4 regions of the Arthrobacter sp. 10N43 genome follow, and region 1 is predicted to be linked to each of the others. Evidence: predicted binding sites of a transcription regulator. Region 1 holds the regulator's gene; each other region holds the start of a gene.
What was found. Region 1 encodes LexA, which represses DNA repair genes until DNA is damaged. Its sites were predicted from a motif close to TCGAACANNTGTTCGA; they were not measured.
Positions count from the first base shown of each region.

Region 2: AC1DDO_RS16760 (LexA family protein) is a predicted target of LexA. The motif match lies at 2,366-2,381, and genes of this name have one in related genera.
Region 3: AC1DDO_RS04140 (DUF6504 family protein) is a predicted target of LexA. The motif match lies at 3,078-3,093, and genes of this name have one in related genera.
Region 4: AC1DDO_RS02940 (LexA family protein) is a predicted target of LexA. The motif match lies at 1,422-1,437, and genes of this name have one in related genera.

Region 1 is NZ_JBFTIA010000005.1:50,680-55,850, forward strand. Features, by position in the region: gene hisB (imidazoleglycerol-phosphate dehydratase HisB) at 1-104, opposite strand, end outside; gene AC1DDO_RS11920 (histidinol-phosphate transaminase) at 176-1,294, opposite strand; gene AC1DDO_RS11925 (LysM peptidoglycan-binding domain-containing protein) at 1,373-1,906, opposite strand; gene lexA (transcriptional repressor LexA) at 2,308-3,057, shown strand; gene AC1DDO_RS11935 (ATP-dependent DNA helicase) at 3,182-5,171, opposite strand, start outside.
Region 2 is NZ_JBFTIA010000009.1:74,439-79,609, reverse strand. Features, by position in the region: gene AC1DDO_RS16770 (DNA/RNA non-specific endonuclease) at 1-724, shown strand, start outside; gene AC1DDO_RS16765 (helicase associated domain-containing protein) at 852-1,508, shown strand; gene AC1DDO_RS16760 (LexA family protein) at 2,395-2,826, shown strand; gene AC1DDO_RS16755 (Y-family DNA polymerase) at 2,853-4,133, shown strand; gene AC1DDO_RS16750 (hypothetical protein) at 4,178-4,516, shown strand; gene AC1DDO_RS16745 (hypothetical protein) at 4,940-5,110, shown strand; gene AC1DDO_RS16740 (hypothetical protein) at 5,137-5,171, shown strand, end outside.
Region 3 is NZ_JBFTIA010000002.1:334,845-340,015, forward strand. Features, by position in the region: gene AC1DDO_RS04135 (DNA polymerase III subunit alpha) at 1-2,607, opposite strand, end outside; gene AC1DDO_RS04140 (DUF6504 family protein) at 2,604-2,939, opposite strand; gene AC1DDO_RS04145 (hypothetical protein) at 3,175-3,561, shown strand; gene AC1DDO_RS04150 (GMC family oxidoreductase) at 3,724-5,171, opposite strand, start outside.
Region 4 is NZ_JBFTIA010000002.1:84,409-89,579, forward strand. Features, by position in the region: gene AC1DDO_RS02930 (dihydrofolate reductase family protein) at 1-406, shown strand, start outside; gene AC1DDO_RS02935 (hypothetical protein) at 626-1,045, shown strand; gene AC1DDO_RS02940 (LexA family protein) at 1,451-1,882, shown strand; gene AC1DDO_RS02945 (Y-family DNA polymerase) at 1,907-3,205, shown strand; gene AC1DDO_RS02950 (hypothetical protein) at 3,245-3,565, shown strand; gene AC1DDO_RS02955 (hypothetical protein) at 3,698-3,952, shown strand; gene AC1DDO_RS02960 (VOC family protein) at 4,463-5,074, shown strand.

The sequences.
Region 1 (5,171 bases):
CCGGTGCCGTCCAGGTTGATCTCGACCAGCACCGAGGACTCACTGGTGGTCCGTTCCATGCGTGCGGTCCGGCCCTCGGCGGCGGTGGATCCTGGGTTGCTCATGTAAATGTGTCCTTTGGAAGAAGGCAGGGGTGTTGGGCGGTCTGGCGGGACGCTCGGGCTCCCCACCAAGTCTAGGCCTGCGGCTTTGCGGAGCCTGTCAGGATGCGTTCAAGGGCCTCGAGGAAGGCTGTGGTTTCCGTCTCAGTGCCGGCGGTCACCCGAAGGTGCCCCGGAATGCCGACGTCGCGGATGAGGACACCGGCCTCGAGCAGGCCTTTCCAGACCTCGTGCGGGTTCTCCAGCCCGCCGAAGAACACGTAGTTCGAATCCGAGGCGGCCGGCCGAAGGCCCAGCCGGATCAGCTCCGACACGATCCGGTCGCGTTGGCGCTTGATGTCCTCGACGTCCGCCATGAGTACCACCCGGTGGCGCAGGGCGGCCAGGGCGGTGGCCTGGGTGATGGCGGAGAGGTGGTACGGCAGGCGGACCAGGCGCAGCGCGTCCGCGACCTCCGGGGCCGCGGCCATGTAGCCAAGGCGTGCGCCGGCGAGGGCGAAGGCCTTGCTCATGGTGCGCGAAACGATGAGCCGTTCCCGGCCCGGCAAGAGTGTGAGGGCACTGGGCGTGCCGTCGTGGGCGAACTCGTGGTAGGCCTCGTCGACGATCACAATGGTCTGGCTGGCCTCACCGGCGTCGTAGACGGCCTCGACCACGTCAAGCCCAAGACCGGTACCGGTGGGGTTGTTCGGGGAGCACAGGAAAACGATGTTGGGCTGGAGCTCGCGGACCTGCCGGGCCGCCGACTCCGCGCTGAGCCCATAGTCTGCCGCGCGGGCGCCGACGATGTACTCCGTGTCCGTGCCCGATGCCAGCAGCGGGTACATCGAATATGTGGGAGGGAACCCGAGGGCCGTCCGGCCGGGGCCACCGAACGCCTGGAGGATCTGCTGAAGGACCTCGTTGGAGCCGTTCGCGGCCCAGATGTTCTCCGCGTCCAGGCCGTGGCCAAGATATTCGGCGAGGGCAATACGCAGTTCGGTGAACTCGCGGTCCGGATAGCGGTTCAGCCCGGCGGCGGCGGCGCTTACGGCCTCGGTAATGGCCTCGCGGACATCGGCAGGGACACCATGGGTGTTCTCATTGACATTGAGCAGGATGGGGACGTCCAGCTGGGGCGCGCCATAGGGACGCAGGCCGCGCAGATTGTTTCGGAGGGGCAGTCGGTTGAGGCGCTCAAGCTGGTCAGTCACGTGACCAGTTTAAGTGGTAGCGGGACGGGCCCTGAAACTGTGACGCCCGCGACGGCACAAGAGGCCAGGTGGATGGAGCTACTTTGACGGCACGAACAGCTGCTGGCCCGGCATCACACGCGCGGCGTCCAGGTTATTCAGCTGCACGATATCGGCAACGACATCGCGGGGGTCGCGCTCCGGGGCGACGGAGCCCGCAATGGCCCAGAGGGACTCCCCCGGCTGCACTGTCACCGAAACGGTGGGCGTCAGCGAGAGCTGGTCCGCGGAATCCGCCGCTTTCGCGGGGGCGTTGAGGAATCCGCTGAACGAGAGGATGAGCGCCGCCAGCAGGATCAGCGGGACGCCAAAGAAGACGAAACGTCCGCGACGTGTGAGCCGCAGCGGCGGCTGCTTCCGGCTGACCGAAGCAACGGCACTCAGACCCTGCACCGCGGCCGGTGCCGCGGAAGGCCGCCGGCCGGCGCCAATCGGGTACACGTTGCCGTGGCTGCCCTGGCCGATGTTGCCGTGGCCGATGCTGCCGTGACCAGTGACGTTGTGACTCGCACGGCGCTGCTGATTCGTGACGCCATGAACAAAAGTGCCGTGAAACGCGCTTGAAGCTGACATGAACTGAGCCCTCCTGGACCATACGGTGCCGCCCGGCGTACTCCGCGTACTCGCCGCCAACCGACCGAACCTTCGAACATAGAACCGAACATTGCCTTCGGAGCCGGAGCTCCGAACTCGAACACATATTCGAACCTTGCTTGTTCTGTTTTAGCACTTACTAACGAACGATGTCGAGACTCGCTAGAACAAATGTTTGAAAAAGCCTTGCAGCTGGCCTATTTTTGAGGGACAGGACAACCACTTGTGACTCGAACACTTGCGACTCGAACTTTTACGACTCGAACATCGCCGGTTGATTCGAACATTGGTAGTTGATCAGCAGGGTCTGACATTTTCAGGCCGGAAGTTCCCGGTGACCAGACATGGCGGCCGGGCGGAACGGAAAGGCATTGGCGAACATGGCAGCACAAGCCACCGGCGGCAGGGCCTCCTCGCGGAGCCCACAACCCGCACGGGCCCCCAAAAGCCTCACCGTCCGGCAGAAGAAAATTCTGGAAACCATTCAGCGCTCCGTCACGGACAACGGCTACCCGCCCTCCATGCGCGAGATCGGTGACACCGTCGGCCTGGCCAGCCTGTCCAGCGTGACCCATCAGCTCTCCCAGCTCGAAAAGCTTGGCTACCTGCGGCGCGACCCCAAGCGTCCCCGGGCCATGGAAGTGCTCATGCCGCTGACCCTGGATGAGGGGACCACGGCGATTTCGGGGGTCGAGAAGTCCAGCGGCCTGCGGGCCGTCGGCGGCCTCTCGGTCACCGAACTCGCCAGCGCCACCGACACGGCAATGGTGCCGTTCGTCGGACGCATCGCCGCCGGCGGGCCGATCCTCGCGGACCAGGTGGTGGAAGACGTCATGCCGCTGCCCCGGCAGCTCGTGGGCCATGGCGAACTCTTCATGCTCAAGGTCGCCGGCGACTCGATGATCGATGCCGCCATCTGCGACGGCGACTGGGTGGTTGTCCGGCGCCAGGGCGACGCCGTGAATGGCGACATCGTGGCCGCACTGCTGGACGACGAAGCCACGGTCAAGACCTTCCGCCAGCGGGACGGCCACACCTGGCTGCTGCCGCAGAACACCCAGTACGAACCCATCCTGGGCGACCACGCCGTCATCATGGGCAAAGTCGTCTCGGTTCTCCGCTCCCTCTGACGGCTGCGGCCGGGGTCATCCCGGACCACGTACATCCAAAGAACACCTGCACCCAGAAAAAGGTCCCCGCCGGTAATCCGGACGGGGACCTTTGCGTTTTCTGGTCCGCTGGCTGCGCGGCCGCCTACTTGGCGGCCTGTCCCGACTCTTTGGCGAGCCGCTCCAGGGCAGCCATGGCAATCGAGGAATCGGTGGTCGGCCAGAACGGGGGCAGCGCGGCACGCAGGAATCCGCCGTAGCGCTCGGTGGACAGCCGCGAATCCAGTACGGCCACCACGCCTTTGTCCGACGTCGAGCGGATCAGCCGGCCTGCGCCCTGCGCGAGGCGGATCGCGGCGTGTGTGGCGGAGACGGACATGAAGCCGTTGCCGCCGGCCTGGGCGACGGCCCGGGAGCGCGCCGTCATCAGCGGATCGTCCGGCCGCGGGAAGGGAATCCGGTCAATGACCACCAGCCGGCAGGACACGCCAGGGACGTCGACGCCCTGCCAGAGGGACATGGTTCCGAACAGGCACGTGTCCGGTTCGTCGGCGAACTGGCGCACGAGTGCGGTCATGGTCGACTCCCCTTGGCACAGGATGCTGATGCCCAGCCGGGGCCGCATGGCCTCGGCTGCGTCCTCGGCCGCGCGCCGTGAGGAAAACAGGCACAGGGCACCGCCGCCGGACGCGCGGATCAGCTTCTCTAGTTCGTCCAGCGCTTCAGGGGATGTCCCGCGCCCGGGTTTGGGCAGGTGCCGGGCGACATAGAGGATGCCCTGCTTCGGATAGTCGAAGGGCGATCCGACGTCGACGCCGGTCCAGCTGGGGGCGCCGTTGCCGACCAGGCCTAGGCCGCCGGCGGCAGGCTCGAAGGCTGCGCCGATGGCCAGGGTGGCCGAGGTCAGGATGACGGTGTGCTCGGCGAACAGGCCCTCACGCAAACGCCCCGCGACGCTCAACGGGGCAACATTGATCAACGCCGGCGCGCTCTCGTCGGGCTGCGAGAAGCCCTGTGCCGGGTCGAAGGTGCTGTTGCGGGAGAACCACACGACCTCGCGGTTTTCGCGCGCGGCCAGGAGGCGTTCGCAGAGTTCCAGGATCACCATCAGGCGCGAGCGGGCGAGCTGGCGCCCGCCGTCGGCCGTCGTGGAACTGTCCCCCTTCGAGTCGGACAGTGCGGCGCGGCAGGCGTCGCGCAGCTGGTCGATGCAGTCCAGCTGTTCGGAGTTCAGGCCGTTGGGCATCAAGCCGCTGGGGACGCCGTCTATGGCCAGTTCCAGGTGTGCGGCGGCATTGTTCAGCGCGTCCACGGTGATGCCCGTGTGCTTTCGGGCCCCGGATGCTGCGGCGTGCACCATCGCCACGGAGAGTTGGCCGGAGACCGCGCCCGTGACCCGGTCCTGAAGTTCGTGGGCCTCGTCCACCACCACCACGTCGTACTCGGGCAGCACCGCCAGGCCTTCGAAGGCGCTCACGGCGAGCATGGCGTGGTTGGTGACCACGACGTCGGCGTCGGCAGCGTTCTGCCGTGCCAGTTCGCTAAAGCATTCGGCCGCGAGCGGGCATTTCTGCGCGCCCAGGCACTCCATGGAGGTGACCGAGACCTGACGCCAGGCTCGGTCCGTGACGCCGGGCATGAGCTCGTCGCGGTCCCCCGTGGCCGTCTCCTCGGCCCACTCACGCAGGCGGACGACTTCTTTGCCCAGCTGGGAGGACGGCCCGCCAAGTGCCGCCGCGAAGTGCGGGACGCTGGTGTCCTCGCCGAGGGAAAACAGCTGGCCCTCGGACGGCTCTTCGGACGGGAAGCCGCCCTCGAGCTTGTGCCGGCACACATAGTTGGACCGGCCCTTCACCAGGGCGACCTTCACGGGCCGCTCCAGGGCGGGCGTAATGTTCTTGAGCAGCCTGGGCAGGTCCCGCCCGACAATCTGCGTCTGCAGCGCCAGGGTCGCCGTGGAGACCAGGGTGGGCTTGTTGCTGGTCAGCGAATGGGCGATCAGCGGAATCAGGTACGCCAGCGACTTTCCGGTGCCGGTTCCGGCTTGGACCAGCAGGTGGTCGCCGCTGTCAATTGCGCGCACCACCTGCCGGGCCATTTCGTGCTGCCCATCGCGGCTCTGGCCGCCCATGCCG
Region 2 (5,171 bases), on a different contig from region 1:
CGCGGTGACGGCCCTGGGGATAGACGGGGCAAAGCTGATCAACCTGGACCGCTCCGGCATCCAGTGGCGGCTCGACCCCCGGCTGGGCGAAGACCAGCAGACCGGCGAGAAGATCTACGCCCGCAACGACATCGACCGCGGCCACCTGGTCCGCCGCGCCTCAGCCGTCTGGGGCGAAACCCGGGACGAGGCAGCCCGCGCCAACGAGGACACCTTCCACTACACGAACGCCGCACCCCAGGCGGCAACATTCAACCAGGGCCTGAACCTCTGGCTCGGCCTGGAAACCTACCTACAGGACAACGCCGCCGACAACGGCCGGCGCCTCGTCGTTTTCACGGGCCCGATCTTCAGTGACACCGACCCCGCCTACCGCGGCGTGAACATCCCGCTGCGGTACTTCAAGGTCGCCGTCTTCCTCCACCACGGGGACCTCGCCGCCACCGGCTACATCGTGGACCAGACACCCGAGCTCGCGAACCTGCCCGACATCCCGCGGCCCGGCGCCATCGACGAGGCTCCCCCGCTTGGCCCGTTCCGCACCTTCCAGGTCCCCATCCGAGACATTGCCGCCCTGACAGGCCTGAACCTGGACCAGCTCGTAGCCGCAGACCGGATGCCGATCGCCCGCGCGCTGACCACCGCACCGGTCACCTCCACCTGGAGACGGCTGAACTCGCCGCTGGACCTCGACCTGGACTTCGACCTCAACGGCACGGACTGACACCCGGCCCGACCTGACCTAACCCGGCACCGGAGCCACCCCGGCAAGGCAGGCTCCGACGGTGGCAAAAGCAACAGATTTGGGCACGGCAAAGTCCTGCGACGGGCCGTGGCAGGATGGGTCCACTATGGACAGGCGGTTGCGGCGGGCTCCCGACGCGGAATGGGTGCTGATGTACCGGCTCGGGCTGAGCCGGAAACGCATCGCTGCCCTCGTGCGTGCCGAGCCCGCCGCCGTCGGATACCACTTGGTCATTGCCCGCCGGCAGGACCCGGGCCTTGAGGCCGAGCACCAGGCCGCGGCCGGCGCCGCCCCCGTTCCTCACCCCTCCCCCACGGACCTTGCCCGCATGGAGGAGGTCATCGCCTGGGTCACGGCCGAAGGCAGGCTTCCCGGCTGGCGATCCAGTGACAGACGTGAGAGGTCAATGTCGCGATGGATGACCGCGCGGCGGCGCGAAGCAGCCGCCGGCACCCTTGACCCGGCCTACAGCGACGGCCTTGCCCGGGTGCCCGGGTGGGCCGACAACCGCAGGGAAGCCGAGGACGAGGCCCGCTGGCACGACCACCTCACCCAGCTCGTGGCCTACCGCGAGGAAGGCAACGACTGGCCCCGCCACCAAAGCACCGATTCGGAGCGCGAACACACCCTCGGGGTATGGATCCACACCCAGCGGTACAAACGCCGCCGCGGCGAACTCGACCCACTGAAGGTCAAGCTCCTGGACGATGCAGCTCCCGGGTGGCAGACCGGGCGGACCCGTGGCCGCCCTCCCCGACAGTGACCGGAAGGTCGCGTCTCCAGCGGCCATGAGGTCAGGCCCGCTAGTACACTTACATCGGCTCTCCAGTCCCCCCAGCTTGGAGAGCCGGGAGTCGCCGCGCTTGAGTCCTGGACTCGCGCGGAGGCTTTCCTCATCTGCCCAACAAAAACCACGTGGTGCCAGGCAGCAAACGACCTCACCAGGTTGTGCCCACTGGGGGCAGGTGGAGCCCTCCGAACAGCTCAGGCTGGGTGGTTTCCAACCATCGACTCTTCTATGAAGCTTCTATATCTCGTCAACCCCCAATTTCGCTGCCGGCGGCGGCGTTGAGCGTGCGGTAGATGCGGCGGGCCACCTGGCGCAGCCGAAAGGTTTAGCCGGCATCGTTCGGCTTTGGTGTGGGCCCGGGCTATTTTAGCGCCTTCGTTACCTTGTCCGTGTCCGGTTAGTCCCCACGGGCTCGAACTGCATGCACGAGGCGCCGCGCGAAGTAGACGACGGCGGCCACGCTCACCGCCGCGAAAATCCACGTGCCATCCATGCTGAGCGCGGGGCCGCTAGTACACATGCTCGTAGCGCCAGACTCGATTGTGTAGTCAACGCACTCGCCCCGTTTATACCCCAGAAGCGTTATGTTCACGGTGATCACGAGGAGGACCGCGATGGCCCAAGGCCACCATCGCGGTGAACGGAATCGCGGCGTTTCATCCATGCAGTCACCCTACTGATCGGGCCATCAAATTTCTGCCTCCTTCAACGTTCTGATTAGTACCTGCAAATCCTCCGGCCGCCCCCCATTGGGTACAACCCGTCCTGCCGGCGACCGGTCCGGAACCTGAATAGTTCTTTTGTCGGCCCACACCAGTAGACTGAATGAATCGAACATATATTCGAATAAAGGTGTGTTGTGGGCGTTGTTGTCGGTCCCCGCGTGATAGACGCGGGCGCATCGTTGTTGTCGGTGCTGATCTCTCCGGTCCCCGTCGCGGCCGGGTATCCCTCGCCGGCGCAGGACTACTTTGATGGGCGGATCGACCTCAATGAGCACCTGATTAAGGACATCACCAGCACCTACGTCGTGCGGGTCTCCGGCGACTCCATGCAAGGCGCCGGCATCAGTGACGGCGATGAACTGATCGTGAACCGGGCCCTGGAACCACGGGACGGGTCCGTGGTCGTGGCCGTCCTGGACGGGGAACTGACGATCAAGCGGCTGCGGCTCACCGGAGCCGGGGTCGTGCTGCAGGCGGAGAATCCGGCGTACCCGGACATCCGGGTCCCGTCGGTCGCGGATCTGGTCATCTGGGGTGTCGCGACCCGGTGCCTGCATCACGTCTGAGGCGCGCAGTGTCTAAGCCTGCCACCATGCGGCGGATGCCGCAGATCGCGCATGTGGATGTGAACTGCTTCTATGCCTCGGCCGAGCGGGCGTTCGACCCGTCCCTGGAGGGCCGGCCCGTCATCGTGCTGTCCAACAACGACGGCTGCGCCGTCACCCGGTCCCCGGAAGCGAAGGACCTCGGTATCCCCATGGGTGAGCCCTGGTTCAAACTCGCCCCGCGGGCGAAGGAATGGGGACTCGTTGCCCTCTCCAGCAACTACGAGCTGTACGGGGACATCAGTGCCCGGGTGATGGAGCTGCTGGGCCGGTATTCGGCCTGGCTGGAGGTGTACAGCATCGATGAGGCCTTCCTCGGAGTGAAAGGCACCCCGGACGAACTCCTGGCCCTGGGCCGAACCATCAAGGCTGCAGTGCGGCGCAATGTCGGGGTACCGGTCTGCGTGGGGATCGCACCCACGAAGACGCTGGCGAAGCTGGCCAACAAATGGGCCAAGAACAACCCGGCCTTCGACGGTGTCTGCCACTGGGACTCCGTCCCCGCCGCCGACAGGGAATCCCTGATGCGCCGCCTGTCGGTGATTGAGATCTGGGGCGTCGCCACCCGGCTGACCAAACGGCTGAACGTTCTGGGGATTCATTCCATCCTGGAGCTGTCCCGGGCCGATCCGGTCATGATCCGGGACCGCTTCTCCGTGGTCATGATGCGCACCGTCCTGGAACTGCAGGGCACCCCCTGCATCCCGATGGAGGAAGAACGGATCAGCCGGGACCAGCTCATCTTCTCCCGCTCCTTCGCCACCCCCATCACCACCGCGGCCGGGATGCGGCAGGTCATGAGCGTCTACGGCCAGCAGGCCTCGGCCCGGCTGGCCAAACACGGGCTCCAGACCAAAGTCCTCACCGCGTTCGCCGGCACCTCACACTTCAACCCGAAAGACACCTCCTACCCCTCGGTCTGCGTGCCGCTGCCGATGCCCACCGCCGATCCCGTCCTGCTCACCAAAGCCGCCCACGCGCTGCTGCCCCGCATCTGCGAGGGCATCCCGTACGCCAGGGCCGGCATCATGGTCACCGACCTGCGGCCCACCGGCAACCAGGCACCGCTGGCTCTGTTCGAAAATCCCCACGAGGAACGCCGCGTCGGCACCCTGCTGGAAGACGTAGTTCGCCGCTACGGGCGCGGCTCCATCGGCCTCGGCCACGCCGGAATACGGGGCGGACCGGACTGGACCATGAAAAGGGACATGCTCTCTCCCCGCTACACCACGCACTGGGATGAACTCCCCCTCGTCAAAGCCGCCTAACCAAAACACACCAGCACGACAGCATCACGAAAGAGCACCACTCCATGAGCACCATCATCGACACCGCCCCGCTGAACCACGCCACACTGGTCCGACTCGATACGGCGGGCAAACCCCTCGCCATCCGACACGACGGACGGATCTGGCTTGTCGATCCCGACACGGAATCCCGGCACTGGTACGGCAGAGACGCCTGGTGGGACACCCGCCGCACCGCGGCCGTCGGCAGCGGCGACCTGGTCAGCATCGAATACTGGCAAGTTCAGGTCCGCTCCGGCACCCATTCCGCCCTCCGGACCGCCACGCTCCGCCGGAACCCGCTCTCCACGCACTGGCTGCTCGACAGCATCAGCGACGCCGACGAAACAACCGAAGAAGAGTGAACGGCCGACCCATCAACGAGCAGACGTGGGCAGGGATCCGGACGGAATTCACGCTGCCGACCCTGGACCAGGTCCACCGCCGCCTCTCCGAACTCATGGAGGACCCGGAACCGATAATGCAGCAGCTCGTCCCAGACCGGCGACACGCGCCGTTAACCATCGGCTTAGTCCGGTAAACAGATCATCGACGACGGCACCTTCTGCCCCGGATTCCAGTTCCTCCCCGGTGGCCAGCTCCGCCCGCCGGTCGTTGAGCTCTTTGACCGTGCGCTGGAGCTGCAGATCCCGCACAACTACTTCACGCTCTGGATGGTCACCCCATCCAAGCGACTTGCCGGTTCCCGCCCCGTCGACCAGCTGAAAGGCGACCCCGCTCCCCTGCTGCGCGCGCTGGAAGCCCACCGCTGGCACTGACACTGACCCTTGACCGCGCCGGCGGGCTGCGCGGCGGCCGTCGGCAGCGGCGACCTGGTCAGCATCGAATACTGGCGCGTGCAGGTCCGCCTCGGCTCGAACTCGGTGCTGCGGACCTTTGAGCTGCGCCGCGACCCGTTGTCCGAACAGTGGCTGCTGGAGTCCATCACCGACAACTGAGCCGGGCCTGCGTATAGCGTGGGGCCATGGGACCCATTTACGATGACCCGCGGCTGGCCGC
Region 3 (5,171 bases), on a different contig from region 1:
CCGGTTGATGTCGAGGGGCAGGATGGGGATGCCCAGCCGGCGGGCCTCGGCCACGAGCAGGCGTTTGGGGTACATGCCGGGGTCGTGTTCCCAGAGTCCGGCGAGGAAGGCCTCCGGGTGGTGCGTCTTGAGCCAGGCCGACTGGTAGGTGGGCACGGCGAACGCGGCGCCGTGGGCCTTGCAGAACCCGAAGCTGCCAAAGGCTTTCAGCGTGCCCCAGACCTTGTCCACCACCTCGGGACTGTAGTTTCGTGCCCGCGCCTCCTTCCGGAAGAACTCCTCCACCTTGGCCTCCAGCACCTCGTTGCCCAGCGCCCGGCGGAACTCGTCCGCGCGTGCCAGCCCGCACCCGGTCATCACGTCGAAGGTCTTGAGGATCTGTTCGTGGAAAACGGTGACCCCGTGGGTCTCCTTGAGGACCGGCTTGAGGTGGGGATGCGGGTAGACCTCGGGGGCGAATCCGTGCCGGTGCTCCAGGAAGGGCCGGACCATGTCGGATTTCATCGGGCCGGGCCGGAACAGCGATATGTCAATGATGAGGTCGTTGAAATCCCGTGGCGCCATCTTCCCGATCAGTTCGCGCTGGCCCGGGGATTCGATCTGGAAGCAGCCCAGGGTGTGGGTGCTGCGGATCAGTTCAAAGGTTGGCTCGTCATCGAGCGGGACCGCGTTGAGGTCGATGCGCCCGTCCTCGGCGATGTAATCCGGGCCGGCCCCGTCCGTGCCGGCCGGATGCGCGCCGGCGGCGACCACCTCGGCTTTGGAGGGGTGGAGCCGGATGACTTCCCGGACGGCAAAGGCCATGGCGCTCTGCATCCGGACGCCCAGGACATCGAGTTTGAGCATGCCCATGGGGTCCATGTCGTGCTTGTCGAACTGGCTCATGGGCAGGCCAAGGCCGCTGGGCTGGACGGGGGTGCGGTCCAGCAAGGTGGCATCGCCGAGGATGACCCCGCACGGGTGCATGGAGATGTGGCGGGGCAGCCGGTCCAGCCGCTCCGTGAGGTCCACCAGCAGGTCCAGCTGCTGGTTTTCGGTGAAGCCGCGCTGCTCGACCCGGTCCGCAAACTCCTTCAGTTCGGGTTTCTCCGCGAGGGCTTCGCGGAAGTGCCGTGCCGAGAACCGCCACAGCTGCTTGGCAATCTCCCCGACCTCTCCGTCGTCCATGCCCAGGGCCAGGCCGGCGTCGCGCACGGCACCGCGAGCGCGGTAGCCGTTCTGCATGCTCATCAGCGTGACGCGCTCGGCGCCGAAGCGTTCAAAGATCTTCCGGTAGACGTTGTGCCGTTCGGCGCTTTCGACGTCGATGTCAATGTCGGGCAGGGTGGCGCGGTCGCGGGAAAGGAAACGTTCAAAGATGAGGTCGTGCTGGAGCGGGTTTACCTGGCTGATGTCGATCAGGTAGTTGACCAGGCTGGAGGCGCCGGAACCGCGGGCGGCGGCCCGGACGCCCAGGTCCAGGATCATCCGGGAGACCTCTGCGACGGTCAGGAAGTAGGAGGCGAACCCCAGCGAGTCGATGATCCGGAGCTCGTGCTCCAGCCGGCTCCGCATCTGTTGTTCCTGCCGCCCGGTAATTCCCGGGAAACGGCGGCCGATGCCGGCCTCACAGCGCAGGGTCAGCTCTGCGAGCGCGTCGCCGTCGATCCCGATCACGGAGGCTTCCGGGACCACGGGCTGTTTCCAGCCCATGTCTGCCACGGGATCCATGCGGCAGCGGTCCGCGAGCGCCTCGGTCTGGGCGAGGAGCCGTTTGAGGTCCGCCGTGCCGTAGCCGGCGGCATGGATGATCTCCTTGCCCAGCTGCAGCATCTGGGCCGCCGATTTGAGCCAGCCCTGCCCGTTGGGCTGCAACAGAGGGGCGGCGGAGAGCTCGGGGAGTGATTTGAGCGTCCGGGCCGAGTCCAGCACATCGGCCGTGGCCGCGCCGTCCTCGGCCACATACCGCACGGCGTTGCTCAGGACGGCGGGCACCCCGTGTTCAGCCGCGAGCTTCAGCATGCGCACCGCGTGGGCGGTGCTCAGGGGTTCCCCGGGCGGGCTGAGCTGGGACACTGCTTCCGCGGCGAGCGTTCCGGGAGGCATGGCGTCCAGCCAGCGTTTGAACAGGGTGCGGGGCCGCAGGTACCGCCGGCCGCCCATGGCACGGCCGACGTCGGAGTCCGGGCCGATCAGCACCGTCAGGACCGGCTGCAAGGTTTCCGGGTGCAGGGTGCGGGAGGCCAGTTCGGCCCGGGTGACGGCCACCGGTACTGCTCCCCCGGCCTTGCCCGTGGTGCGGGCATGGGCGTCGGAGATCAGACGGCACAGCGCCCTGTAGCCGGCGCCGTTGTTGTGCCCGTGCGCCAGCACGACGACGCGTCCCCCGAGCTGGGTGCGGAGGTCGCCGTCGTCGTCAAATACCGCGAGGTCCACGCCGACGATCGCATCCAGGCCGGCGGCCATGCACGCCTTCAGGTGCTTGACGGTTCCGTAGAGCCCGTCGCGGTCTGTGCAGGCCAGGGCGGTGGCGCCGTCGGCGGCGGCCGCGGCGGCCAGCTCGTCCGGCCAGGAGACGCCATAGTGGGCGCTGAAGGCAGTGGAGACGTGCAGATGGGTGAAGCTCATGCTGTCTCGGGCTTCCGGAGGGGCTGCAGCGCGTCGTGGATCCTCAGGAGCCGCCAGCGGCCGCTTCCGATATGCCTGGTCAGGTCAAGGGTGAGAGTGGAGGCCCCGGCGTGGTCACCGGCGGCACGGACCTGGACCCGCCAGATCTCGTGATCCACCAGTCCCGGCCCGCTCCCGAGCGGCGCCCGGCTTTCTTCTGCCCACCACTGGCGGCGTTCAAACCAGCGGACAGGTTCAGCGCAGACCGTGTAGCGACGTCCGGCCCAGTCCAGGCGCAGGGGCTGGCCCGAGGGCGTGCAGGCGACATCCACGGACTCGCTGAACATGCCCACGTTGCCTCCCGACCCAGTCCGGGCTGGGCCGGCCCAGTCCCCGCTTTGGCTTTCCCTGTCTACTTCAAGTTCCAGCTACTTCAAGGTCCAGCGCTTCTGTATTGATTCGAACCCGTATTGATTCGAACCTGAATTTATTCGAACATATCTTCGAATAAAATCAGTCTACGTCGAAGAGGCGACAAAACCCAGATCGGGGGTGGACGGACGATGGCACAGGTAGCAGGATTGAGCCATGAGCTCCCATATCGCACTCCTGAAGCACGTAAAGGTCGCCGCCAAGAATTCAACCTTGGTGGCGACCTTCGATATAGACGGCAATATCCCGGGGCAAGGCGCCTACGTGGTGGGCCTGCTGGCAGCCGAGCCGGACTACTCCCATCAACGCAGACTGGGCATTGAGTTCATGAACGGCGAGGCGGTCTCCTTCTACTTCTTCAACCATGACGGCACGGAAGAGAACTTCGACCTCAAAGGCGTGGAACACTCAGGAAACACCATCACCGGAAACTTCCCCATCGCGACTGTCCTGGGCCTGCCCAAGGGCCACCTCATGACCGCCTTCAGCGATTGTGACGGCCGGGACTACCAGGCCAACGTGCCTGTCGAAGAGGCCCTCTAGGCGGCAGGAACCGACCCCGGCCGTGCGGAAGTGGCGGCTGCGCGGGCCTTAATCAGTCCAACAGAAATCCGTTGCAGTCGAAGCCGTGGCGGCACGCTTTCGGTCGCTTTCCCGACGTCGGCGGAGACAATGCCGACGAATGTGGCATACCCCCTACCCGCCTCAGGATCCCGCCCCGACCCCTCGACGCCGGGCCGCGATGTGCTCGGCGACCATGATCGTGGGGATGTTGATGTTAGCCGACGGCGGTTCAGGAAGGATCGAGGCGTCGACTACCGAGAGGCCCGGCACTCCGTACACCCGTCCCGAGGTGTCGACCACAGCGCCGGCCCGGGGGTCCGTTCCCATCGCACAGGTACCCACGGGGTGGTGGTAAGTCGTGGCCGTGGCCTTGATCCAGGTGCGAACGGCGACGGCGTCAGCCACCAGGTCCTTCTGGGGCGCGAGCCGGGAACCGCCAGTGATCCGGGTCAGATGAGGGTGGGCCGCGGCGGCGTCCGCGAGCTGCAGGCCCTCCACCAATCGATCGATGTCCACCGGATTGCGGAAGTACCCGAGGTCGATGGCCGGTGCGGCCGTCGGGTCGAGTGTGAGCAGCCGCACCTCGCCGCGCGACGCCGGCTTCAACAACGCAGCGGCGAGCATGCAGCGGTACCCGTCCCCGAGCCGGTACGGTCCGCAGACCATGAGCTGGAGATCCGGTGGATCCGCCGCGGAACTCCGGCTGCTCCGGGCTGTCGCCAGCATCTGGAAGATGGGAGGGTCTCCGAGTGGCTGGAGACAGGGCAGGTCGATTGCCACCCACGGGTGGTCGGCAAGATTCGTCCCCACACCCGGCAGGTCGATCGTGACGGGCCTGCCCAATGCGGCTACGTCCGCGGCGGGGCCGATGCCAGAGCGGATGAGCAGCGCGGGCGAATGGTAGGCGCCAGCGCAGACAATCACCTCATCGGCCGCGATGATCTCGCCCTCGGAGGACCGGACACCTATCGCACGCCCGCGCCGTAGCACGACCTCGGCGATCGGACAGGTCGCGCGGATCGTCAGGTTGGGCCGGGAGCGGACGGGATCCAGATAGGCCAGCGCCGTACTGACCCGCAGGCCCCGCACACAGTTGACTGGTAGCGCCGAGAGACCGACAGCCCCCGGGGCGTTGTGGTCTGGAATTCGCGGGATCCCAACCTCCGCGATGGCGTCCTCCATCGCAAGCGTGAGCTCGGACTGTTCGTCCCCCTGATAGCGGCGGATCGGCACAGGGCCGTCCGTCCCGTGATAGGGCGACGACCCGAAGTCCTGGTCATGCTCAAGGCGGAGGAAAGAGGGCAGCACGTCCGCGAAAGTCCATCCCGGCAAGGCCCAGCCGTCGTAATCGGCCGGATGCCCGCGCAGGGCGAAGGTGGCATTGACGGCCGACGAGCCGCCGGTCACCCGCCCCTGCGGAAGGTCCAACGGAGGACCGCCGGCGACGCCTGTTCCATGTAGCCCCCAGTCGTGCGAGGCCGTGCTGGTGCCATGGATGCCGTCCGCGAGGTCGGCCGGAAGCCTTGCCGCCGGGTAGTCCGGCCCCGCTTCGAACAGCACCACCTCGCGGTCGGCGTCCTCGCTGAGCC
Region 4 (5,171 bases), on a different contig from region 1:
GAACATGTTCGCGGGCCCCGGGCCGTGGGATGAACAATGGCGGGGATGGTGGGGTGAAGAGCCTCCCTATCACGCGCCCGTATTCGTCCTCACCCATCATCCGCGCGAGCCCCTGCAGATGCAGGGCGGCACTACGTTCAGCTTCGTGACCGATGGGATCGAATCTGCGCTGGCCCAGGCGCGGTTGGCCGCCGGCAGCAAGGACGTGGCCATTGCCGGAGGGGCGGATATCGTTCGCCAGTACCTCTCGGCCGGGCTGATCGACGAGCTGCGGCTCCACATCGCGCCGATGGTCCTGGGAGCGGGCGAGCGGCTGCTCGACGGCGTCGGCAACCTCAAGCTTGAACCGACGGAAGTGAGCGGTACCGGCCTCGTAACCCACGTGCGGTATCGGGTCCTCGGCTGAAACGCTGAAGCCTGAAGCCTCCAGGAACTGACCCCGGCGTGGGAAAGCGGAATCGACGCCGTCACCGTGTTGCCGTACGAGGGGTACTTCGCACAGCGACTGAGCCGGCGGCACCTCGTTGTGTCGGCCGCAACCAGGAACAGCACTGAGTACTACGGCACGGCGCTAAGAGAAAGCACACCGTAGGGCTGTTGGTTCGCTTCTGGTTAGGATGAGCCAGTGAAAGCACTTCCAGTCCTCCTCGCCGCCACCCTGGCCGCTGTCTTGTCCGGCTGCACCGTCGCGGCGAACGAGGCTCCCTGCCGGAACTTCGAAACGGCCTACAACTCGGTCGATCTGGGGGCCCAGGCAGGGCCCCTGGAATCCGGCGGAACTTCCTACGGAGCCGCCCTAAAGCTCCTTGCCGACAAGACTGAACCAGACGCCCGGAATGTGGCATTGGGCGAAGTCCAGAGGTACATGATGGCAGTCGTGATCGGACAGGTCAGGTATGACGACGCCGGCACCAGCCGCGCAAACGGTGACTACACCATCTCTGATGTCCGGGCCGAACTCAGCGAATCCTTCGCTGGCCTGGCCAAGGCCTGCAAAGACTCTGGCTACCCGATCGAGCTCAAGCCGGAACACCCCGCTCCCTGACGCCGGCAGCCGAGCCGAGCCGTGGAGGCCTCTCGGTCACCGTCCGCGCTAGGGTGCTTCGGGCATGAGGATGGTAATTCCAGCGGACCCTTTGGGACCCTCGTTAGACGGCGAGCCGGTGCCACCGTTGACCATCCACCGGGCACCGCTCTCCAAGATCGCTTTGTGTCCGGCACAGACAGGCGCTTCCAGGTTGGAACCGGGCATCAGCCGAAAGAGGGCCGTCGGAGTCTCGGGACAGCGCAGCACAGAGCATGTGGTCATGCTGGTGATGCTACTGAAGGGATGGGCGATCTGGAGTCCGGATCCCCTCCTTCAGCGGTAGCAGTGCCGCGAGGAAGGTCTTTTGTCGGACCGGGCGGATACACTGAATGCATCGAACATATATTCGAATAAGGGTGTGTTGTGGGCGTTGTTGTCGGTCCCCGCGTAATAGACGCGGGCATGTCGCTGCTGTCGGTGCTGATCTCCCCGGTCCCGGTCGCGGCAGGGTACCCGTCGCCCGCGCAGGACTACTTTGATGGGCGGATCGACCTGAACGAGCATTTGATCAAGGACATCACCAGCACGTACGTCGTGCGCGTGTCCGGGGACTCGATGGAAGGTGCCGGGATCAGCGACGGCGATGAACTGATCGTGAACCGGGCCCTGGAACCCAAGGACGGGTCCGTTGTCATTGCCGTCCTGGACGGGGAGCTGACCATCAAGCGGCTGAGGGTCACGGCCGCCGGCGTCGTGCTGCAGGCGGAGAATCCGGCGTACCCGGACATCCGGGTCCCGTCGGTCGCGGACCTGGTCATCTGGGGCGTCGCGACCCGGTGCCTGCACCATGTCTGAGGCACGCGATGCCTGAGGAGAACCATGTCTAAGCCCGCTACGATGCGCCGCATGCCCCAGATCGCACACGTGGATGTGAACTGCTTTTATGCCTCGGCCGAGCGGGCGTTCGACCCGTCCCTGGAGGGCCGGCCCGTCGTCGTGCTGTCCAATAATGACGGCTGCGCCGTCACCCGGTCCCCGGAAGCCAAGGCCCTCAGCATCCCCCTGGGGGAGCCCTGGTTCAAAATCGCCCCACGGGCCAAGGAGTGGGGACTCGTCGCCCTCTCCAGCAACTACGAGCTCTACGGCGACATCAGCGCCCGGGTGATGGAACTGCTCGGCCGCTACTCGGCATGGCTGGAGGTCTACAGCATTGACGAGGCCTTCCTCGGCGTCAAAGGCACCCCGGGTGAACTCATCGCCCTGGGGCGGACCATGAAGGCCGCCGTGCGCCGCAACGTCGGCGTACCGGTCTGCGTGGGGGTCGCCGGGACCAAGACCCTGGCAAAACTGGCCAACAAATGGGCGAAACACAACCCGGCCTTCGACGGCGTCTGCCACTGGGACTCCGTACCCGCCGCCGACAGGGAATCCCTGATGCGGCGCCTGTCCGTAATCGAGATCTGGGGTGTCGCCACCCGACTGACCAAACGGCTCAACGGCCAGGGCATCCATTCCATCTTTGACCTGTCCCGGGCCGATCCTGTCACGATCCGGGATCGCTTCTCCGTGGTCATGATGCGCACCGTCCTGGAACTGCAAGGCACCCCCTGCATCCCGATGGAGGAGGAACGGATCGGCCGCGACCAGCTCATCTTCTCCCGCTCCTTCGCCACGCCCATCACCACCGAGGCCAGCATGCGGCAGGTCCTGAGCGTCTACGGCCAGCAGGCTTCGGCGCGGCTGGCCAAGCACGGCCTCCAGGCCAAAGTCCTCACCGCGTTCGCCGGCACTTCACACTTCAACCCGAAAGACACCTCCTACCCCTCGGTCTGCGTTCCGCTGCCGATGCCCACCGCGGACCCAGTTCTGCTCACCAAGGCCGCCCACGCCCTCCTCCCCCAGATCCACGAAGGCATCAGGTACGCGAGAGCCGGCATTATGGTCACCGACCTGCGGCCCACCGGCAACCAGGCACCGCTGGCCCTGTTCGAGAACCCGCACGAGGAACGCCGCATCGGAACCCTCTTAGAGGACGTGACCCGACGCTACGGCCGCGGCTCCATCGGCCTCGGCCACGCCGGAATACGGGCCGGACCGGACTGGACCATGAAAAGGGACATGCTCTCCCCCCGCTACACCACCCGCTGGGACGAACTCCTCCTCGTCAAAGCCGCATAAACATAACCGCACCGCCGCACCACGAAAGAACACCGCCACATGACCCTCGCGCCCAACGCCACCGCAAAGACCCCCGGCCTGCAGGTCCGAACAGACCCGACCGGCAAACCCCTCGCCATCCGGCACAACGGACAGATCTGGCTAGTCGATCCCGCCACGGAGTCCCATCACCTGCCCGGGCGGGACGCCCGGCGGACCACCCAACCCGGGGCAGCAGCGCACGGCGGCGAGCCGGACGGCGTCGAATGTTGGCGGGTCCACGCCCGCCTCGGTTCAACGACTGCCCTCCGGATCTTTACCCTCCGCCGCGAACGGACCTCCAACCAGTGGGGACTGGAAAACATCAGCGACGGCGACTAGGCACCAGTGCAACTTGACCGCCAACCCATCAGTGATCAGACATGGACTGGGATTCGTAGCGAATTCACCCTTCCTGCCCTGGAGCATGTCCGCCGCCGGCTCTCCGAGCTCATGGAAGACCCCGAGCCAGTCATGCGGCAGCTTGTCCGCGTTTTCATCGACGACGGCACGTTCTGCCCCGGATTCCAGTTCCTCCCGGGAGGACAACTCCACCCGACCGTCGTTGAACTCTTTCACCGGGCGATGGAACGGCAGATCCCGCACAACTACTTCACCGTCTGGATGGTCACCCCATCCCGGGACCTGGCCGGAGCCCGCCCGGTTGACCTCCTGAAAGGCAGCCCCGCTCCCCTGCTTCGCGCACTGGGATCCAGCCGATGGAAGTAGTGATGACCATTGCAAAGCATGCTTAGCAATGTCTAGGGTGACCTTGGGAGGAGACTCGCCAGCGAACGCGGGCCCCCGGCACACGCCAATTGCCGGCTCTCCGACGGCCGGTTCCACGCCCAGTCGCGGGCCGGCCTAGAGAGGAAGCGCCGACGATGCGGGCCCGGCAATCATTGCGGACCCTACCAAACTTGCCTATCGTAGTGCCATATAAGTGGCCCGGGGCAACCACTATCGGGGGCGGGCCATTGTTGCCTTGGCGACGATATCAAAGCAGGACCCCCACCTGAGCACGGAGAAGTGCAGGTGGGGGTCCTGTCCTTTGCCCCGGGCCGCCGGCCCGCAGGTCCGGGCGAAGACCCGCAGTGATTCCTGTGGAAGATGCGCAGATGCGCGGCCTTCTCTGTGGACGGATCCCACATTCGGATCGATCAGGATCTAAGAAGCAATCAGCCGGCCCGCGGCATAGTGTCAAGAGCATCACCAGTCCGCCTCACTGAAGGACCTGCCATGACCTCCATCGAATCAGTCACCCTCGAAGTAGATGACCCCGCGGCCGCCACCGCCTTCTACACCGCCGCCTTCGGACTGGGAACTCACGTGCGCGTGCGAGCCACCGACGCCCCGACCAGCGGGTTCCGTTCGTTCACACTGTCGCTCGTCGTGTCGCAGCCGTCCACCGTCAGCAGCCTGGTCGAGACCGCCGTCGCGGCTGGCGCCACGACGCTGAAGCCGGCCCAGAAATCGCTGTGGGGCTACGGCGGCGTCGTGCAGGATCCGGATGGCGCGATCTGGAAGGTCGCGACGTCGGCGAAGAAGGACACTGGCCCGGCCACCCGAAAGGTCGACCAGATCGTGCTCCTGATGGGAGCCGCCGACGTTGCTGCGAGCAAACGGTTTTACATTGACCAAGGCCTCGCCGTCGGGAAGAGCTTCGGCAAGTACGTCGAGTTCGCCATGCCGTCGAGTCCCATAAGGCTGGGGCTCTACGGGCGCCGGGCGCTCGCCAAGGACGCCGGCGTCTCTCCCGAGGGCACCGGGTCGCACCGACTCGCGATCGGCAGCGACGCCGGCCCGTTCACGGACCCGGACGGGTTCGCCTGGGAGGGCGTTACGGCCTGAGCCAGGTGACGGCGTCGACGTCGTTACCCCGCCTGCCGATTCGCTGCCGCCTTTGGCGGCGTCCTTCCGCACACGGGCGCTGCGTGCGATCGTTACA